One region of the Crossiella cryophila genome, then DNA from elsewhere that is predicted to be linked to it. Evidence: riboswitches for the same ligand, from Rfam matches in the RefSeq annotation. Region 1 holds a riboswitch; each other region holds the start of a gene.
What was found. A riboswitch is a leader RNA that binds a small molecule or an ion and turns the genes downstream of it on or off. The one in region 1 is predicted to bind S-adenosylmethionine.
Positions count from the first base shown of each region.

Region 2: it holds a riboswitch for S-adenosylmethionine, as region 1 does, so the genes downstream of both, HNR67_RS01545 (methionine ABC transporter ATP-binding protein) here and thrC (threonine synthase) in region 1, are expected to answer to the same signal.
Region 3: it holds a riboswitch for S-adenosylmethionine, as region 1 does, so the genes downstream of both, HNR67_RS14815 (aminotransferase class V-fold PLP-dependent enzyme) here and thrC (threonine synthase) in region 1, are expected to answer to the same signal.

Region 1 is NZ_JACHMH010000001.1:2,670,576-2,676,773, reverse strand. Features, by position in the region: gene HNR67_RS12435 (glycoside hydrolase family 3 N-terminal domain-containing protein) at 1-1,085, shown strand, start outside; gene rpsT (30S ribosomal protein S20) at 1,258-1,518, shown strand; gene HNR67_RS12425 (RNA polymerase sigma factor) at 1,656-2,213, opposite strand; gene HNR67_RS12420 (SSI family serine proteinase inhibitor) at 2,575-2,970, shown strand; gene holA (DNA polymerase III subunit delta) at 3,685-4,665, opposite strand; SAM riboswitch class I at 4,778-4,908, shown strand; gene thrC (threonine synthase) at 4,920-6,185, shown strand.
Region 2 is NZ_JACHMH010000001.1:329,373-335,570, forward strand. Features, by position in the region: gene HNR67_RS01525 (ABC-F family ATP-binding cassette domain-containing protein) at 1-1,304, opposite strand, end outside; gene HNR67_RS01530 (4-(cytidine 5'-diphospho)-2-C-methyl-D-erythritol kinase) at 1,357-2,322, opposite strand; gene HNR67_RS01535 (MetQ/NlpA family ABC transporter substrate-binding protein) at 2,453-3,265, opposite strand; gene HNR67_RS01540 (methionine ABC transporter permease) at 3,280-3,963, opposite strand; gene HNR67_RS01545 (methionine ABC transporter ATP-binding protein) at 3,960-4,982, opposite strand; SAM riboswitch class I at 5,196-5,287, opposite strand; gene rsmA (16S rRNA (adenine(1518)-N(6)/adenine(1519)-N(6))-dimethyltransferase RsmA) at 5,432-6,198, opposite strand, start outside.
Region 3 is NZ_JACHMH010000001.1:3,170,415-3,176,612, reverse strand. Features, by position in the region: gene HNR67_RS14815 (aminotransferase class V-fold PLP-dependent enzyme) at 53-1,435, opposite strand; SAM riboswitch class IV at 1,471-1,585, opposite strand; gene HNR67_RS14810 (hypothetical protein) at 1,847-2,476, shown strand; gene HNR67_RS14805 (M23 family metallopeptidase) at 2,442-3,098, opposite strand; gene HNR67_RS14800 (hypothetical protein) at 3,212-3,463, shown strand; gene HNR67_RS14795 (SDR family NAD(P)-dependent oxidoreductase) at 3,469-3,987, opposite strand; gene HNR67_RS45655 (SDR family NAD(P)-dependent oxidoreductase) at 4,011-4,160, opposite strand; gene HNR67_RS14790 (hypothetical protein) at 4,240-4,692, shown strand; gene HNR67_RS14785 (hypothetical protein) at 4,714-5,154, shown strand; gene HNR67_RS14780 (potassium/proton antiporter) at 5,151-6,198, opposite strand, start outside.

The sequences.
Region 1 (6,198 bases):
AGCGGCCGTTCGTGGACCCCGCGGCGGCGGAGCGGGCCGTGATCGGCAACGGCGTGGACATCGCGCGCAAGGCCGCGACCGAGTCGATGGTGTTGCTGCGCAACGAGAAGTCCACCCTGCCACTGTCCACTTCGGTCAAGAAGCTGGTGGTCGCCGGGGACACCGCGGACGACGCGCGGCGGCAGCTCGGCGGCTGGACCGTGGAATGGCAGGGCGTGCCCGCGGAGGGCCCGTTCCCGGAGACCACCACGGTGCTGGAAGGCCTGAAGGCCGCGGCGCCGCAGACCGAGATCAGCCACGCCAAGGACCAGGCCAGTGCGGTCGCCGAGGCCAAGTCGGCGGACGCGGTCGTGGTGGTGCTGGGTGAGAAGGAGGGCGCGGAGGGCCCCGGCGACACCGAGGACCCGTCGCTGAGCCCGGCGCAGCAGCAGTTGGTGGACGCGGTGCAGGCCACCGGCAAGCCGGTCGTGGTGGTGTTGCTGACCGGCCGCGGCCGGGTGCTGGGTTCGGTCTCCGACGCGGACGCGCTGCTCTCGGGCTGGCTGCCCGGCACCGAGGGCGGGCACGCGGTGGCGGATGTGCTCTTCGGCAAGGCCAACCCCAGCGGCAAGCTGTCGGTGTCCTGGCCCAAGACCGTTGGCGACCAGCCGATGTCCTACGACCAGCTGCCCGGGGCCAACGGCGGCGCGAGTTCCAAGTACGACCCGGCCTACCCGTTCGGGTACGGGCTGTCCTACACCAGCTTCGAGGTGGGAGCGCCGACCACGCCGAGCGTGGCCAAGGCACGGGACAACGTGAAGGTGTCCTTCACCGTGCGCAACACCGGCTCGCGGGCGGGCACCGAGGTGGTGCCGGTCTACATCCAGCAGCCGGTGAGCGCGGTGCAGGTGCCGGAGCGGCGACTGGTCGGGTTCGCCAGGGCCACGCTGAACCCCGGTGAGCAGAAGACGCTGGAGGTGACCTTCGACACCGACCAGCTGGCGCTGACCGTGGGCGATGTGGACGGCGCAGGCCGTCGCGAGGTCGCCAGGGGCGGGTATCTGGTGGAGGCCGGCGGCAAGACGGCCCCGCTGACCCTGCGCTGATCAGGCGGTCCGCTGGTCGCTGACCAGCCTCGATTGGGATCCCGCACGGCACGGCTGATAGCATCTCCAGCCGTGCCGTGCGGCATTTCCGCCCTGGAGGAAGGCTGCGCGTTCCGCGTAGCGCCACTACAGCGCGGCACGACTTCCGATCAGATGAGACCGAGGTAGCACCATGGCCAACATCAAGTCGCAGATGAAGCGCATCCTGACCAACGAGAAGGCGCGCCTGCGCAACAAGTCCGTCAAGTCGGAGGTCAAGACCGCCGTCCGCAAGTTCCGCGAGGCCGCCGAGGCCGGGGACAAGGACAAGGCTCTTGAGCTGCTCCGCGTGGCCAACCGCAAGTTGGACAAGGCGGCGAGCAAGGGCGTGATCCACGCCAACCAGGCCGCGAACAAGAAGTCGGCCCTCGCGCTGCGCGCCAACAAGATCTGAGTCCGCCGCTCCGCACGGAGTGAGCAGGGCACGGAACGCTGAACGACGAAGGCGCCGCCCCACCGGAAGGTGAGGCGGCGCCTTCGTCGTATCGGGTCCCCGGTGCGGTGCCCTGCACACCGCACCGGGGTCCCTATTTAGTAGCCGGCTCGCTCCCCTGCTGAGCGGAGCCGACGAGCCATCCACCGGCGAACCCGGCATCGCGCCCTGCTCGCGATGCACTCGGTCGCCCTGCGCGTGGTGCCGAGCAGACGTGAGATCTCCTCATGAGGAAGTCCCTGGTCAAGCCACAGCAGGACGAGCCATTCGCGCTGACTCAATTTCCCACACCTGGCCAGCAACCAGCGAGCCTCATGCCGATCCGTCACCACATCGGCGGGATCGATCACCTGCATGGGCAACAGTCCGGGGTGGGTGCACACTTGCTGTGCTGATGCCCGCCGCCGCAACTCGTCCACACCCAGGCGTTTCACCACCGTGACCAGGAACGGCATCAGCCTTCCGTGGTCGAGCTGTGCGTACTGTGCGGCGCGGAGGAACGCATCGTGCACGACGTCCTCCGCTTCGGCCGGGTTCACACCCTGCCGCCGGGCCACCCGGATCAGCGCGGGCCGCAGCCGCAGGCACTCCCGCCAGAAGCTCTGCCGCGTACCCACGGCAGACGTCTCACCATCCAGACCACCTTCGTTCTTCACCAACTGCCCCTTCGCCCCGTGAGAAATCAACCCGGTAGATCCTGGGGTAATCACCGGTAATTCCTTTCGAGGCGCGTCCCGTCCGAGGGCGGTCATCCGGAAGTGCGTTACACCCTGATGACACCGCAGAACCGGCGCGTTGGCAAGCATGGTTGCTTTCGAGGACAAGCTTCGTATGTTTCGGGACTGTTGCGTACCGCCGTTCGTGGGACAGGAAAGGGTGTTACCCGGGAGTCATGTGACCACAGTCACCGTGCGCCGAAATCACTGTATTCGTATTCATCATGGCGGCCGGAACAGGCGGCCACAAACAGACTCATTCCTTGAAAGGCGAACAATGTCTCGCAAGCGACTTCTGCCGTTGGCACTCGGGCTGACAGCGACCCTGCTGCCCCTTGCCGTGGTCACCGCGCCCACCGCGACGGCCACGACGGCGACTCCGCGAGCAACCAGCTGGCTGGTGCTGACCAGCAACCCCGGCGAGGCCCCGACCAGGGACGCCCGCGCACGCACACTGACCTGCGAACCCGCAGCCGGCGCGCACCCCCAGCCCGCCTGGTCCTGCCACGAGCTGAAGAAGACGGCAGGCGACTTCCGCCGAGTGAACGTCGGCCCCCAGGAACCGTGCTACCTGATCTACGCTCCCATCACCGTCACCGCCCGCGGCATGTGGAACGGCCGCCCCGTCACCTATCAGGAAACGTTCCCCAACGATTGCGTGCTGTATCAGGAAAAGGGCCCACTCTTCCGTTTCTGATCAGGCCTCCAGGTATCACCCGGTCGCCGTATTGACAGAAATACGAAAATCGAGCGCAACACCCACGCGATGACCTTTCGGCGCAGGCAACCGATTGCCAGGCACAACCGAAGGCAATCTGCGACTCGCAATATGCGCCACCACTCTCCGCACATCACTCACCCAAGCGGCAGAACAAAGGCAAACAAAGCCGGTACACACGGTGACAAACACTTCCCCACAGCCCCCGGCACACAAAACCCGTGGTACCGAAGTGCCATACCCCCGTCATCAACGCACACCCACCACCGGCCCCCAACAACCCGAACAACCAACCTCTACCCAGCCCACCCACTAGTTACCTAGGTATCTCCAGGTCGGCGGCCGGCCAAATCCCGGCTCGGCCCGCCCCCAACCCCCAACCCCCAGCCGCCTGCCGATCGGCAGGCCCCGGCGAGGTTCCTCGGCACGCCGCTGGCCGAGGAACCTCGCCAGCACCACCTCCGGCCGGATCGCGCGATCAGCACGATCCACGCGGATCGGCTCAGCCGGTCCGGCCCAGCACCATCAGCCGCCGTGGCCGACTCCTCGACTCAACCGGCTCCGACTCCGGGCCCAGGCCCAGCACTCGGATCAGCCTTAGGGCTGGTGCCAGGTCCTAGGACTGGCACCAAGTCCAAGGCCCCGGCCAGACCGGGGCCGGGGTCGAGTCCGCGGCCTGGCCTCACTGCCGGCTCAGCGACCTCGCCGAACCAGGATCAACCTCAGCACCGCTCGCTCCAGTGCGTAACCGCCGTCGGCGGCGACGCCCTTCACATCCGCGTTTAGCCTGGCCACCAGGTTCATGGCCTCGGCGAGTCCTTCTGGTTCCCAGCCGCGGGACTGGGCCAGGGCCTTCTTGACCTTCCACGGCGGCATGCCCAACTGACCGGCCAGCGCGAACGGGTCGGCCCGGCCGCCGGCGGTCACCCTGGCGATGGTGCGGACCGCGTCGGCCAGGGCGTCCGCGATCAGCACGTGCGGCACGCCGGTCTGCAGTGCCCAGCGCAATGCCTCCAGCGCCCCGGCGCGGTCGCCGGTCACCGCCTTCTCCGCGACCACGAACCCGGTCACCTCGGCCCGGCCGCGGTGGTAGCGGCGCACCGCCTGCTCGTCGACCTGGCCGCCGGTGTCGGCCACCAGTTGCGAGGCGGCGGCGGCCAGTTCTCGCAGGTCCGAGCCCACGGTCTCGATCAGCGCGGCCAGGCCTGCCGGGTCGACCCGGCCACCGGCCCGGCGGAACTCCTCCTTGACGAAGGACTCGCGCTCGCCAGGCTTGCTCAGCTTCCCGCAGGTAGTGACCTTGGCGCCGGCCTTGCGCAACGCGTCCGGCAGTTCCTTGGCGAGCTTGCCCCGGCCGCCGCCGCTGTGCACGACCACCAGCACAACGCCCTCGCTGGGCGCTTTGCAGTAGGCGCCGATCGCCTCCGCGATCTCCTTGCCCGCCTCCTGGGCGGCCTCCAGCACGATGACCCGGCCCTCGGCGAACAGGGACGGACTCACCAGTTCGATCAGCTCCGGCGGGGTGAGGTCGGTCACCCGGACCTTGCTCAGCTCGGTCTGCGGATCGGCCAGCCGCGCGGCGTCCAGAGACGCCTTGACGGCCCGCTCGACCAGCAGTTCCTCTTCCCCGATCACCAGATGCAGTGGCTCCGGGGTGACGGCTGGGGCGCTCACGTCGGCAATCCTTTCACGGGGGTCTGACAGCCCCGCGGGCTCCCGCATACTGGGCTGACGGTAGCTCTCAGTGGCGACCGTGCCGTACGGTGAGTCGCAGACAACTGAATACAGCTCATCCAGAGGGGTAGAGGGATCGGCCCTACGACACCCCGGCAACCGGCACAGGCTCGACGCGTATTCCGCGAGGGAGCAGGTGAACACGGTGCCAAATCCGCCCCGCGCCAGCGGGAAAGATGAGGAGAGACCTCGCGATGACGACCATCGAGGCGCCCAACAGCGCCCAGCAGACCCTTGACCTCGGCCCGGCGCGCAGCCTGGTCTGTCGGGAGTGCGGCCACCAGGTCCCACTCGCCGCCGAGTTCGCCTGTTCCGAGTGTTTCGGTCCCCTTGAGGTCGGCTACGACTTCGGGACCGTCCGCCGGGAGGACATCGAAGCCGGCCCGCAGTCGATCTGGCGCTACCGCAACCTGCTCCCCGTGCCGTCCACTGTGGACGCCCACCCGAACACCGACCCCGGCTGTACCAGGCTGGTCCGCGCGGACCGCCTGGCCAAGGCACTGGGCGTCCGCCGGATCTGGGTGAAGGACGACACCGGCAACCCCACCCACTCGTTCAAGGACCGCGTGGTCGCGGTGGCCCTGGCCGCCGCCCGCGAGCTGGGCTTCAAGGTCCTGGCCTGCCCCTCCACCGGCAACCTGGCCAACGCCGTCGCCGCGGCCGCCGCTCGCGCCGGCTGGGAGTCGGTCGTGCTGATCCCGTCCTCGCTGGAACGGGCCAAGATCCTCACCACCGCCGTGTACGACGGCGCCCTGATCGCCGTCGACGGCAACTACGACGACGTGAACCGCCTGGCCACCGAACTGGCCGCGGACCACGAGGACTGGGCGTTCGTCAACGTCAACGTCCGGCCCTACTACGCCGAGGGCTCCAAGACCCTGGGCTACGAGGTCGCCGAGCAGCTCGGCTGGCGGCTGCCGGACCAGATCGTGGTGCCGATCGCCTCCGGCTCCCAGCTCACCAAGGTCGACAAGGGCTTCCGCGAACTGGGCGAACTGGGCCTGGTCGAGCAGTCCCCGTACCGCGTCTTCGGCGCCCAGGCCACCGGCTGCTCCCCCGTCGCCGCCGCCTTCAAGGCAGGCCACGACGTGGTGACCCCGGTCAAGCCGGACACCATCGCCCGTTCCCTGGCCATCGGCGCCCCCGCCGACGGCCCGTACGTGCTCGACACCGTCCGCCGCACCAACGGCTCCATCGAGAACGTCTCCGATGAAGAGGTGGTCGAGGGCATCCGGCTGCTCGCCCGCACCGAGGGCATCTTCGCCGAGACCGCGGGCGGCGTGACCGTCGCGACGGCCAAGAAGCTCATCGAGACCGGCCAGCTCGACCCGGACGCCGAAACCGTCCTGCTGATCACCGGCGACGGCCTCAAGACCCTGGACGCGGTGCAGGACCGGATCGGCCCGCGCGCCACCGTTCCCCCGTCAGCCGCCGCGGTCCGCGAGGCCCTCGGCCTCTGACCCCAAGCTCCGC
Region 2 (6,198 bases), 2.3 Mb from region 1:
GTGGGCTCGTCGAGCAGCAGCACGTTGGGTTCGGCCATCAGCAGGCGGGCGAGCTGCAGCCGTCGGCGTTCGCCGCCGGAGAGGTCGCCGACCGGGGTCCACTGGCGCTGGGCCGGGAAGCCGAAGAGTTCGGCCAGCTGGCTGGCTGACAGCTCGCGCTTGCCGAGCGTCACCCGGCGGGCGACCTCCTCCACCGCCTCCAGCACGCGCAGGGTCGGTGGCAGGTCGGTGAGTTCCTGGGACAGGTGGGCCAGCCGGACCGTCTGGCCCTGGATGCGTTTGCCCGCCTCGGGTTCGCGTTCGCCGGCGAGCAGGCGCAGCAGGGTGGTCTTGCCGGAACCGTTGACGCCGACCAGGCCGATCCGGTCGCCGGGGCCGATCCGCCAGGTGACGTCGGTCAGCAGGGCGCGGTCCGGGATGGACAGGTCGACGTTCTCGATCTCCAGCACGGTCTTGCCGAGGCGGCGGCGGGCGAAGCTGACCAGCTCGACGGTGTCCCGCGGCGGCGGCACGTCGGCGATCAGGCTCTCCGCGGCCTCGATCCGGTACCTGGGCTTGGCGGTGCGGGCGGGCGCGCCGCGGCGCAGCCAGGCCAGCTCCTTGCGGGCCAGGTTCTTCCGCTTCTCCTCCAGGGTGTCCGCGACCCTGGCGCGCTCGGCGCGGGCGAAGATCCAGTCCGCGTAACCGCCCTCGTACTGCTCGACCTTGCCGCCCACGACCTCCCAGGTCGTGGTGCACACCGTGTCCAGGAACCAGCGATCGTGGGTGACCACCACCAGCGCGCCGCGCCGGGTGAGCAGGTGCTCGGCCAGCCAGCGCACGCCTTCCACGTCCAGGTGGTTGGTCGGCTCGTCCAGCACGATCAGGTCCAGCTCCTGGACCAGCGCCGCGGCCAGCGCGACCCGGCGGCGCTCGCCACCGGACATCTCATCCAGCGGGCTGTCCAGGCCGAGCGCGGTCACGCCGAGCCCGTCCATCACGTTGCGCGCCTTGGGATCGGCCGCCCACTCGTGTTCGGCGGCGAAGCCGAGCGGGTCGAGCACCAGCGAGCGCACGGTGGCCCCGGCCGGGAGTTCGCTGCGCTGGGTGACCACGGCCATCCGCAGGTCGCGGCTGCGGCTGACCCGGCCCTCATCGGGCGGTTCGACCCCGGCGAGCACCTCCAGCAGCGTGGTCTTGCCGCCGCCGTTGAGGCCGACCACGCCGATGCGATTGCCTTGGGACACGCCGAGTGAGACCGCGTCCAGCAACGGCCGAACGCCGTAGGACTTGGACACGGACTCCAGGTTGACCAGGTTGACCATCAGAAGTTCGCGTTCTCCACTTGAGTTGCCGACCGCGCAGGACCAGCAGGTCCTAGGCGTGCACCTCGGGCGGAGCGGCACGAGGGGCTTCCTCGACGCTCATCACCCTGGCGCCGTGCACCGGCCCCTGTGCCACTCGCACGGTACGGCACACGCCGACCCCGGACAGCTCCGCGGCGACCCGGACCGCGGACTCGCCGTCCTGGCAGAGGAACGCGCAGGTCGGGCCGGAGCCGGAGACGATGCCGGCCAGCGCGCCCGCGTCCACCCCGGCCCGCAGGGTGCGGCGCAGCGCGGGACGCAGCGAGACCGCGGCGGCCTGCAGGTCGTTGCCCAGCAGCAGCGCGAGCTGCCGCGGGTCGCCGGTGGCCAGTGCCTCCACCACGGGTTCGACCGCGCCGACGCGGGGCGGTTCGCCCTCGGCGCGCAGCCGGTCCAGTTCCTTGAACACCGAGGGCGTGGACAGGCCCTCGTGGTCGAGCGCGAGCACCCAGTGGAACTGGTGCCTGGCCAGCACCGGGACCAGCCGGTCGCCCCGGCCGGAGCCGAGCGCGGTGCCGCCGTGCAGGCAGAAGGGCACGTCCGCGCCGAGCGCGGCGGCCACGTCGGCCAGCTCGTCCTTGCCGATCTCCAGCTTCCACAGCGAGGCCAGCCCGACCAGGGTGGCGGCCGCGTCCGCGCTGCCACCGGCCATGCCGCCTGCCACCGGGATGCCCTTGCGGATGTGCACCCGGACCTTGGGGTCCTTGGGATCGCGGCCCACGTACTCGGCCAGCGCCTCCACCGCTTTCCAGGCCAGGTTGGAGAAGTCGGCCGGGACCATCTCCGCGCTGTCGCCGACCACCTCGATCCCCGGCTCGTCGGCGACCGCGACGGTGACCTCGTCGTTCAGGGACAACGCCTGGAAGACGGTCAGCAGGTCGTGGTAGCCGTCCTTGCGCACATCCCCGACGGCAAGATGCACATTGACCTTGGCCGGGGCGCGGACGATGACCGGTGGTGGAACGACTGCCAGCACGCTCCCAGCCTACGTGCTCGATCGACAAAACACGTCCGGCTCCCGCTCCGCGGACGACTTTCTGCCGGTTGGCGAAAGTGTGCCACGGGCGGGAGCCGGACGGTCGCGCTCAGTGCCCAGGTGGAGCCGTTCAGGCGGGGATGACCGCGCCGCCGAACTCCTTCTGGATGTAGTCCCTGGTCTGCTGCGAGGTCAGCAGCTCGGCCAGCGCCTTGATCCGCTTGTCCTCGGCCAGCTCCGGCCGGGTGACCAGGCCGTTGGCGTAGGGGTTGTTCTCCGCCTTCTCCACCGCGAGCGAGCCCTTGATCGGGTCCAGCCCGGCGTCGATGGCGTAGTTGCCGTTGACGATGGAGGCGTCGGTGTCATCCAGGCTGCGGGCCAGCTGGGCAGGCTCCAGCTCGACGAACTTGAGGTTCTTCGGGTTCTCCCCGATGTCCTTGAGCGCCGCGCCGGCCTCGGTGCCCGGCTTGAGCTTGAGCACGCCGTTGGCCTGCAGCAGCTTGAGCGCGCGGGTCTGGTTGGAGGCGTCCTGGGACAGCGCCACCTTGCCGCCGCTGGGCAGGTCGGCGATGTTCTTGACCTTCTTGGAGAACACCGCCAGCGGCTCGATGTGCACCGGGGTGACGAACTTCAGGTCGCCGCCGCGCTCCTTGAGGAACTCGGTGAGGTAGGGCACGTGCTGGAAGTAGTTGGCCTCCAGCTGCTTGTCCACCAGCGAGGTGTTGGGCAGCACGTAGTCCTGGAACTCCACCACCTCGATCTTGAGGTTCTTGCTGGCCGCCAGGTTGTTCTTGACCCAGTTGAGGATCTTGGCGTGCGGTACCGGGCTGACCGCGACCCGCAGGGTGGCCTCCTGGTTGGCGGCGTTGTCGGCGCCGCCGCCGCAGGCGGTCAGGGTGAGGGCGGCGGTGACGACGGTCGCGATGAGGGCGCTCACGCGCATGGAACTGGTCCTATCTAGACGGTGATCTGGCGGCGACGGTCGACCGTGCGCGAAACAAGATCAAAGAGGTATTGCACGAGGAAGGTGAGCGCGGCGAGCGCGGCCACCGAGGTGTAGAGCAGTCGGGAGTCGAAGCGCTGGTACCCGTAGGTGATGGCCAGGTTGCCCAGGCCGCCGCCGCCGACCGCGCCGGCCATCGCGGAGTAGCCGATCAGCGCGACCGCGGTGACCCCGATGGCCGAGATCAACGCCGGACCGGCCTCCTTGACCAGCACACTGCGCACGATCTTGGGCTTGCTCGCGCCGGTGGTCAGGGCGGCCTCGACCACGCCGACCGGCACCTCCCGCAGCGCGGACTGCACCAGCCGGGCCAGGAACGGGATGGCGCCGATGGTCAGCGGCACGGTCGCCGGACCGCTGCCGATGTAGCTGCCCACCAGCGCGCGGGTCAGCGGGATGAGCGCGACCAGCAGGATGATGAACGGCAGCGACCTGGTCAGGTCGACGATGAAGCCCAGCACCCGGTAGACCACCGGTTGCGGTCGTAGTCCGCCGGGCGCGCTGGCGTGCAGCAGCACGCCGAGCGGGACGCCGCCGAGCACCGCGAACAGGGTGCCGAGTCCGACCATCAGGCCGGTCTCGGCCCCCGCCTGGGCGAGCTTGTCGAATACTTCCGCCCAGGGTGTTGCCTGTTTCACGCGGCTGCTCCTCCAGCGAGCACGGTGGGCCGGCGGCGGACGACGGCGCCGCGCTCGGCGATCCAGTCGAAGGCCGAGTCGGCGTTGGCTCCGGTCAACGCGACCCGGAACCGGGCCACGGGGGTGTCGGCGAGACGGGTCATCCCGCCGCCAAGCAGGTTCAGGTCCACCTCGAAGCGGCTGGCCGCCTCGGGCAGCAGCGCGCCGACCGCGGCGAAACCGACCAGCACCACGTCGGCCACCCGGTCGAAGCGGGCGTCGGTGTCCCCGGCGCGCACGATGTCCTCCACGCCCGGCAGCAGCGCGCCGGAGGTGCGCGAACCGGCCTGGGTGACCAGGTCCAGCACCTTGCCGTGCTCCACCACCTGGCCGCGGTCGAGCACCGCGACGTCATCGCAGATCCGGCGCACCACGCCCATGTCGTGCGTGACCACCAGCACGGTCACGCCCAGTTCGGCGCGGGCCCGGTCCAGCACGGTCAGCACCGAGGCGGTGGTGTCCGGGTCCAGCGCGGAGGTGGGCTCGTCGGCCAGCAGCACCGAGGGGTTGGCGGCCAGCGCACGGGCGATGGCCACCCGCTGGCGCTGCCCGCCGGAGAGCTGGTCCGGGTAGTTGCCTGCCTTGTCGGCCAGGCCGACCAGGTCCAGCAGCTCGACCACCCGCTTGCGCCTGGCCTCCACCGGCGCGCCCGCGGCCTCCAGCGGCAGCGCGATGTTGCCGGCCGCGGTGCGCTGGCGCAGCAGCGAGTCGTTCTGCGGCACCACGCCGATCTGGCGGCGGGCGGCGCGCAGCGCGGAGCCGCGCAGGGTCACCAGGTCGGTGCCGTCGACCAGGATGCCGCCCGAGTCGGGCTGTTCCAGCAATGCGATGCACCGGGCGAGCGTGGACTTGCCCGCCCCGCTCTCGCCGACGACGCCGCACACCGTTCCAGCGGGGACCTGGAGCGAGACGCCGTCGAGTGCGACGGTCGTGCCACTGCGGCCCCGGTAGGCCTTGGTCAGGTTCTCAACTGTGATCACGATGTCTCCATGGCAGGGCGGAACCGCGCTCGGCGGCCCGCGCACACCTGTCGCCCGGATGAATCCCGGGCAGAAAGCGGGTAGAGCGTTCTGGTGGAGGAGAGCGCGCCGTCAGACGGGCGGCAGACCGGTCAGGATCGACAACCGGTGACCGTGCGACGGCCGTGATCGACTACGCGTCGGCGCGTAAGTACGTGCATGAGCTTCATGTCTGCTCCATCGCTCCTGGCGGTAGCACCTGCCCAGTGACTGGGCGGTTGCTGCGGCTTCACAGATCCAGGTCTCTCGGCCGCTCGGGATGGATTACTAGGACAGTAGAGCTGAACGGGGCGAAGAAAAGCAAGTGCGTCCGCCCGTTCGGCCGTGGTTCGTTCGCCAGATCACATGCTGTAACGAACAAGCAGGTGTGACGAGCACACCCCCTGGGGTCAACACGGCACCCAGCGTGGTTATTCCCCGAGCTCCGCCTCGGTCTTGGCGATCTTGACGAAGGCGTGGATGTCGAGCTGCTCGCCCCTGGCGGTCGGCTCGATCCCGGCCGCGGCCAGCACCCGGCCCGCCCGGTCGGCCGAGCCCGCCCAGTTCGCCAGCGCGGCCCGCAGGCCCTTGCGGCGCTGGGCGAAGGCGGCCTCGATCACCGCGAACACCGCGGCCTTGTCCGCACCCTCTGGCTCGGCCCTGCGGGTGAAGGCGACCAGCGCGGAGTCCACGTTGGGCACCGGCCAGAACACCGCGCGCGGCACCGCGGAGGCCCGGCGCATCCCGGCGTACCAGGCGGCCTTGACGCTGGGCACACCGTAGATCCGGCTGCCCGGACCGGCGGCCAGCCGGTCGGCGACCTCGGCCTGCACCATGACCAGGCCGGTGCGCAGCGAGGGCAGTTCGGCGAGCAGGTGCAGCACCACCGGCACGGCCACGTTGTAGGGCAGGTTGGCCACCAGCGCGGTCGGCGCCGGCTCGCCGAGGTCGGCGGCCCGCACCCGCATCGCGTCGGCCAGCACCACCCGCAGGTTCGCCGCCAGCTCGGGCGCGCGTTCGGCGGCGGTGGTCGGCAGCAGTCCGGCCAGCACCGGGTCGATCTCCACCGCGACCACCGAGCGGCAGGCGGGCAGCAGCGCCAGGGTCAGCGAGCCGAGTCCCGGCCCGACCTCAAGCACGACGTCCTCGGCGGTGAGCCCGGCCTCCCACACGATGCGGCGCACCGTGTTGGGGTCGT
Region 3 (6,198 bases), 500 kb from region 1:
ATTGTCCCGCACTCCGGGACCAGGGCTTACTCAGCCAGCCCCGGCCCGTCGCTCAGCTCGCCACGAACGGCGGCAGCGGCCGCGGGTCGTTCACCGGCGCCCAGCGCCCGTCCACGATCTGGTACTTCCAGCCCGGCCCATGCGCGACCAGCTCACGCAGCGCGGCCAGCACCCGGTCGATGTGCTCGGCGGTGGTGCCCAGCCCCAGGCTGATCCGCACCGCGCGGTCGGTGTCCGACCCGGCCTGGCCGAGCAGTCGCCGGGTGGCGATGTGCGCGCAGAACGCGCCGTCGCGCACGCCGATGCCGTGTTCGGCCGAGAGCACCGCGGCCACCAGACCGGGGTCCTGGCCGTCGAGGGTGAAGCTCACCACGCCGACCCGTTCCTGGGCCGCGCCGAAGATGGACAGCTCGCGGAAGCCGGGGATGGTGTTGAGCCCGGCCCGCAGCCGGGTGAACAGCTCGGTCTCGTGCGCGATCACCGCGTCCCAGCCGTGCTGGGTGATGGTCTGGCAGGCGCTGGCGAAGGCGTGCACACCCACCACGTTCGGCGAACCGGCCTCGTGCCGCTCGGGCGCGGGCGCCCAGCCGACGCCGAGGTGGTCGCCCCAGTCCACCACGTGCTTGGTGGCCCCGCCGCCGACCAGGTACGGCTCGGCCACGTGCAGCCAGTCCGCCCGGCCGACCAGCGCGCCGCTGCCGTAGGGCGCGTAGAGCTTGTGCGCGGAGAGCACCACGTAGTCCACGTCCAGGGCCTGGATGTCCACCGGGCGGTGCGGGGCGAGCTGCGCGGCGTCCAGGGCGATCCGGGCGCCGAAGCGGCGGGCCACCGCGGCCAGTTCGCGCACCGGCCACAGCTCGCCGGTGACGTTGGACGCCCCGGTCAGCACGACCAGCCGCGCGCCCTCGGGGGTCTGCTTGAGCGCGTCCTCCAGGGCGCGGACCGCGCCCTGCGGGGTCTCCGGGGTGGCGATCCGGGTGACCCGGGGGCCGCGCCAGGGCAGCAGCGCGGCGTGGTGGTCGGTGTCGAAGGTGACCACGCTGGCACCGCGCGGCACGCTGCGGGCCAGCAGGTTCAGCGCGTCGGTGCTGTTGCGGGTGAACACCACGACGTCGGTGGCGTGCGCCCCGACGAACTTGCGCACCACCTCCCTGGCCTGCTCGTAGACCTTGGTGCACACCTGGGAGGCGAAGCCGGCGCCGCGGTGCACGCTGGCGTAGTAGGGCAGCAGCTCGTCCACGGCGTCGCGGACCGCGGCCAGACACGGCGCGCTGGCCCCGTGGTCGAGGTTGGCGTAGGTCACGCGCTCCCCGGTGACCAGCGGGACCGTGGTGTGCGCGCCGACCACGGCGGGCACGACCGGGACAGCAGCGGTGGTGACAGCGGGTGCGGTGACCGCGGGGGTGGTCTGCGCCGGGATGACAGCGAGCGACATACAAGCCTCCAGGATCCGGATCGGACCTGCTGGGAGGCCCGCGCTTGCCCGTCGCACCTCACGACGGACCAGGTCCTCACCCGGAGCACCCCACCGCGGTAGGAGGGTTGCCGACCAGCGAGCCGGGGCTTGTTGCTGGTACTCATGACCTTGGCCTCGAAGCTAGCCGACGACCCGAGGACTTGGGAAGCCCCCTTCCAGATACCGGGAAAGCCGCCGATCCGCGCGGCCCGCCGAACGGGCATCTGATCGGGCACCGGTTGGGGCGATTCCGCACCGGTCACCGAGTTGATATTTCTTCCCGGTCTAGCCTGACCGAACCGGTCGACAGGGCCGGGAACTCCACCGCAGGGGGCTGTTATGGAGAAAAGCAGCACGAGCAGAATTCGGCGCGGCTTTGTGCGATTAGCCGTGGCCACGATGATGATGAGCAGCGCGGTCCTTGGCGCCGCGGCCGTGGCGCAGGCCGCGCCCGCCGAGCCGCCGATCCCGGCCGAGATCGCGCCCGCGGGTGTCACGGCGAAGCTCGCGGCACCCGGTCGCGTCGCCGCCTCGCCACTGCTTTGCACTGGTCACGCGGTCGAACACGGCAACTGGAACAACGCCGATCCGAACGCCACCGGTATCGCCAGGGCCGAGCTGCGGGACTGCCAGTCGGTCACCGTCTGCGAGGGCTCGATCTGCCGCATCGTGCACGACGCGGGCTGGACCATGCGCCTGTTCGGCAAGTGCTCGCCGACCAACTGCGACTGGGGCTGGAGCAATTCCGAATTCCGCCAGGCCGCCGGTCACATCCACGCGTTCTACGACCACGGATTCGCCAAGCGGCACGTCTGGGCGAAGATGTCGCAATACCGTCCTGGTCAGCTGGGATTGTCTGGAGAACCGATTTTGTCGATCCGAACCGGCCGGACTACGAAGTGCAGGAATGGTTCCACCGCGGCTGATGCCGGAGTGACGAACAGCACCGGGACGGCCCGCCGACGGGCCGTCCCGGTCACCGCGCTCAGACCCGGAATCGCCCAGGCAGGGTCACGCTGAACCCGTCGCTGACCCGCTCCGCGCGCCCGGAGTACTGCTGCGCCCCCGCCCGGATCCGCCACGCCCCGAACACCTTGCCGTCCACCGGCACCCCGACCTCGGCCGCCACCCGGGTGCTCACCTCTTCATAGGACAGCCCGCTCCAGTCCGCTGCCGTGCTCGGCGCCGCGTTGAGCTGCCACAGCGTGAAGTGCACATGCGCCCCGCTGCTCGACCCACCACACGGCAACGCGTTGCCGGTACGCCCCAGCGGCGTCCCCGCGGCCACCTCCTGCCCGTCCTGAACCTGGATGTCCTCCAGGTGGTAGTACCCGGTACGCCACCCGTCCGAGTGATCCACGGTCACCCAGTCGCCACCGGAACAGCTCTGCATCCGCACCGTGCCGGCCGCGGCCGACCTGGCGATGCCGTCGCTGGGCGAGAAGTCGATCGCGTTCTTGACCCCGCTCTGCCCGTTGTCCGAGTGCACCCCGGCCGAATAGGTCTGCTGACCAGTGGCGAAGGGCAGCCCGAGCACCGGATCGGCCACCGGCGCGGCCACCGCGACCGGCGCGAGCAGCAGGCCACCGGAGAGCAGCGCGGCCGCGGCCAATAACCAGGTGGAACGGCGGTTCCCCGACATGTTGACTCCTTACAGGGGGCACCCTTTCGGGTGAAGGAGTTCATGAAGGTAGCCAGTTGGGCGCGGACCGTCAGGCCCCAAACGATGTCCGCCAAATGGAGCAGAGGAGCGTCATGCCGACCTTCGACGGCCGGGAGATCGAGGTCATCCAGTTCAGCGACCTCGCGGGCGAGGAGTGGGTGTACGAGTTCCGCGACCCCGCCTGGGACCCCAACTCCACCATGCTGGCCATCGCCGTCCCGGACGCCGGGACCTGGGCGGACGCGGTGGTGAGCATCAACCCGCACAAGGGCGACCTCCCGCTCCGCTTCCTGGAGTGGGCGGTGCGGATCGCCGCGGAGCGGGAACGGCCTGCCGAGGGTTGAGCGGCCTACCAGGGCAGGGGCTGGCCGTGGCGGTAGAAGCCGCCGGTCGGGCCGCCGTCGGCCAGCCGGACCGCCCAGGCCACACTCGCCGCGCCCGCCGTCACCGGCCCGCCGCCCGGCCCGCCCATGTCCGTGGCCACCCACCCCGGGCACACCGCGTTGACCAGGAAGTTCTCCGCCCGCAGCTCCGCGGCCAGGATGCGGGTCAGGGCGTTGAGGGCGGCCTTGCTCGTCGAATAGCCGGGCGTGCCCGCGCCGAGTTCGCTGATCGAACCGGCCTCGCTGGAGACGTTCACGATCCGCGGGTGCGCGCTGCCGCGGAGCAACGGCAGCAGCGCGAGGGTCACCTGCCAGGCGCCGAACAGGTTGGTGTCGAAGGCTTTCCGGACCCGGGACAGGTCGGCGGTGCTGGCCAGGGCGTCGGTGTCGTAGTCGACGGCGGCGTTGTTGATCAGCACGTCCAGGTGGCCGTGGTCGGCCTGGAGTTCGGTGGCCAGGCGGGTGATCGAGGCCGGGTCGGACACGTCCAGTTGCCGGGGCTCGGCGTTCAGCTCCGCGGCGGCGGCGCGGATCGCGTCCGGATCGCGTCCGGGTCACGGCCGGTCATGATCACTCGGTCGCCCTCGGCGGCGAGCAGGCGGGCGGTGGCCAGGCCGATGCCGCGGTTGGCGCCGGTGATCAGCACGATGCGGGACATGGCCGCCATTCTGCCCGGGTCCGGCGGCCGGCTGGCGACAGCCGAAAACGGGTTGGCGCTGGTGGCAGACTCGGACTCGATGAAATACGTGATCGTGCGCTACGAGGACTACGGCTCCTACGGCGCCTACAACCACTGCGCGGACGCCTACCTGGACGTGCTGCCGACCCTGGCCGACCAGCTCCCGCCCGGCGCACGGGCCTTCGCCACCGACCCGGACCACTACGACTTCCACGGCAAGCGGTGCGTCAAGGACCTCAAACCCGTCGAGACCCGCACCGAGGGCGACCAGCTCGTCCTCGAACTCCGGCACAACTGCTGGAAACACGACGCCGACCTGGTGCTGCGCTACACCGGCGTCACCGAGTACACCGTCGACCCGCCCGGCGAGCTGCCGAGCGAGGTGCGGCTGGACGAGCTGCTGCCGCACGAGCAGGGCGTGCGGCACGAGTTCGTGTGTGTGGGCGGCTCGATCGTGGTGGTCGCCGCGGACGTGACCGCGGCATGGACACCCACCGACTGCACCGGCTAGCCGGTGGCAGACTCGACCGCGATGAGATACGTGATCGTGCCCGTGGACGACAGCTCCTCCTGGATCGACCCGGAGGCATACCTGGCCGTGCTGCCCACCCTGGCCGCCGACCTGCCGCCGGGCGCACGTGCCTTCGCCACCGACCCTGAGCACTACGACTTCTCCGGCAAGCGCTGCGTGAAGGACCTCAAACCCACCGAACCCCGCACCGAAGGCGACCAGCTCGTCCTCGAACTCCGGCACAACTGCTGGAAACACGACGCCGACCTGGTACTGCGCTACACCGGCGTCACCGAGTACACCCTCGACCCGCCCGGCACCCTGCCCGGGGACCTGATGCTGGACGAGCTGCTGCCGGACGCGCGCGGGGTGCGGCACGAGTTCGGCTGTGTCACCGGGACGATCGTGGTGGTCGCCGCCGACGTCACCGCGGCCTGGGTGCCCACCGCCTGCACCGGCTAGCTCTCCCCGCGCTCGCCGCGCCAGCGGGCGTAGCGGCCGGCCCGGTCGATGGCGCGGATGCGTTTCTCCGCCTCGTCCCGCGCCGTCTCGGTGCTGACCACCAGCAGCTGGTCGTCGAACTGGAGCCGGGTCACCGGTTGCGGGGTGAAGCCCTTGCCCTCCCGGACCACCAGGCTCACCGTGGCGCCCGCGGGCAGGCGCAGTTCGGAGACGTAGACGCCGTGCAGCTTGGAGCCCTCGGGGATGCGGATCTGCAGCAGCTCCGCGCCCAGCTCGTCCAGCGGGCCGGCGTCGACCTGGACCTCCTGCAGCTCCCCCCTGCGCACCAGGCCCAGCCAGCGGGCCAGTGCGGGCAGGGTGCTGCCCTGGATCAGGGTGAGCAGCACGACCAGCACGAACACCACGTCGACCAGGGTCTGCGCGCCTTCCACGCCCTGGGTCACCGGGATCATGGCCAGCACGATGGGCACCGCACCACGTAGCCCGGACCAGGCCAGGAAGGTCTGTTCCCGCCAGGGCAACCGGAACGGGGTGGCGGAGAGGAACACCGAGAGCGGGCGGGCCACCAGCAGCAGCACGCCACCGGCCACCAGCGCGGGCACCAGCACGTGCAGCAGCCGGGACGGCGAGGCGTAGAGGCCGAGTAGGACGAACAGGCCGATCTGGGCCAGCCAGCCCAACCCCTCGGCGAAGGAGAGCGTGTCGGAGCGGTGGGGCAGCCGGGCGTTGCCGAGCACCAGCCCGGCCACGTAGGCCGACAGCAGGCCCGCGCCGTGCACGCCCTGGGCGGCGGCGTAGGCCAGCACGCACACCCCGACCGTGGCCAGTGGGTAGAGACCGGTGGCCGGCAGGGCCGCCCGGCGTAACGCGAACGCGCCCAGCCAGCCCAGCGCGATGCCCACCGCCGCGCCCATGGCCAGTTCGTAGACCACCAGCGCCGGGGTCCACCAGCTCCACGGATCGGTGCCGGCCAGCAGCACCACGGCCAGGTACACCGGCGCGTCGTTGAGGCCGGATTCCAGCTCCAGCGCGCCCGCGAGGCGT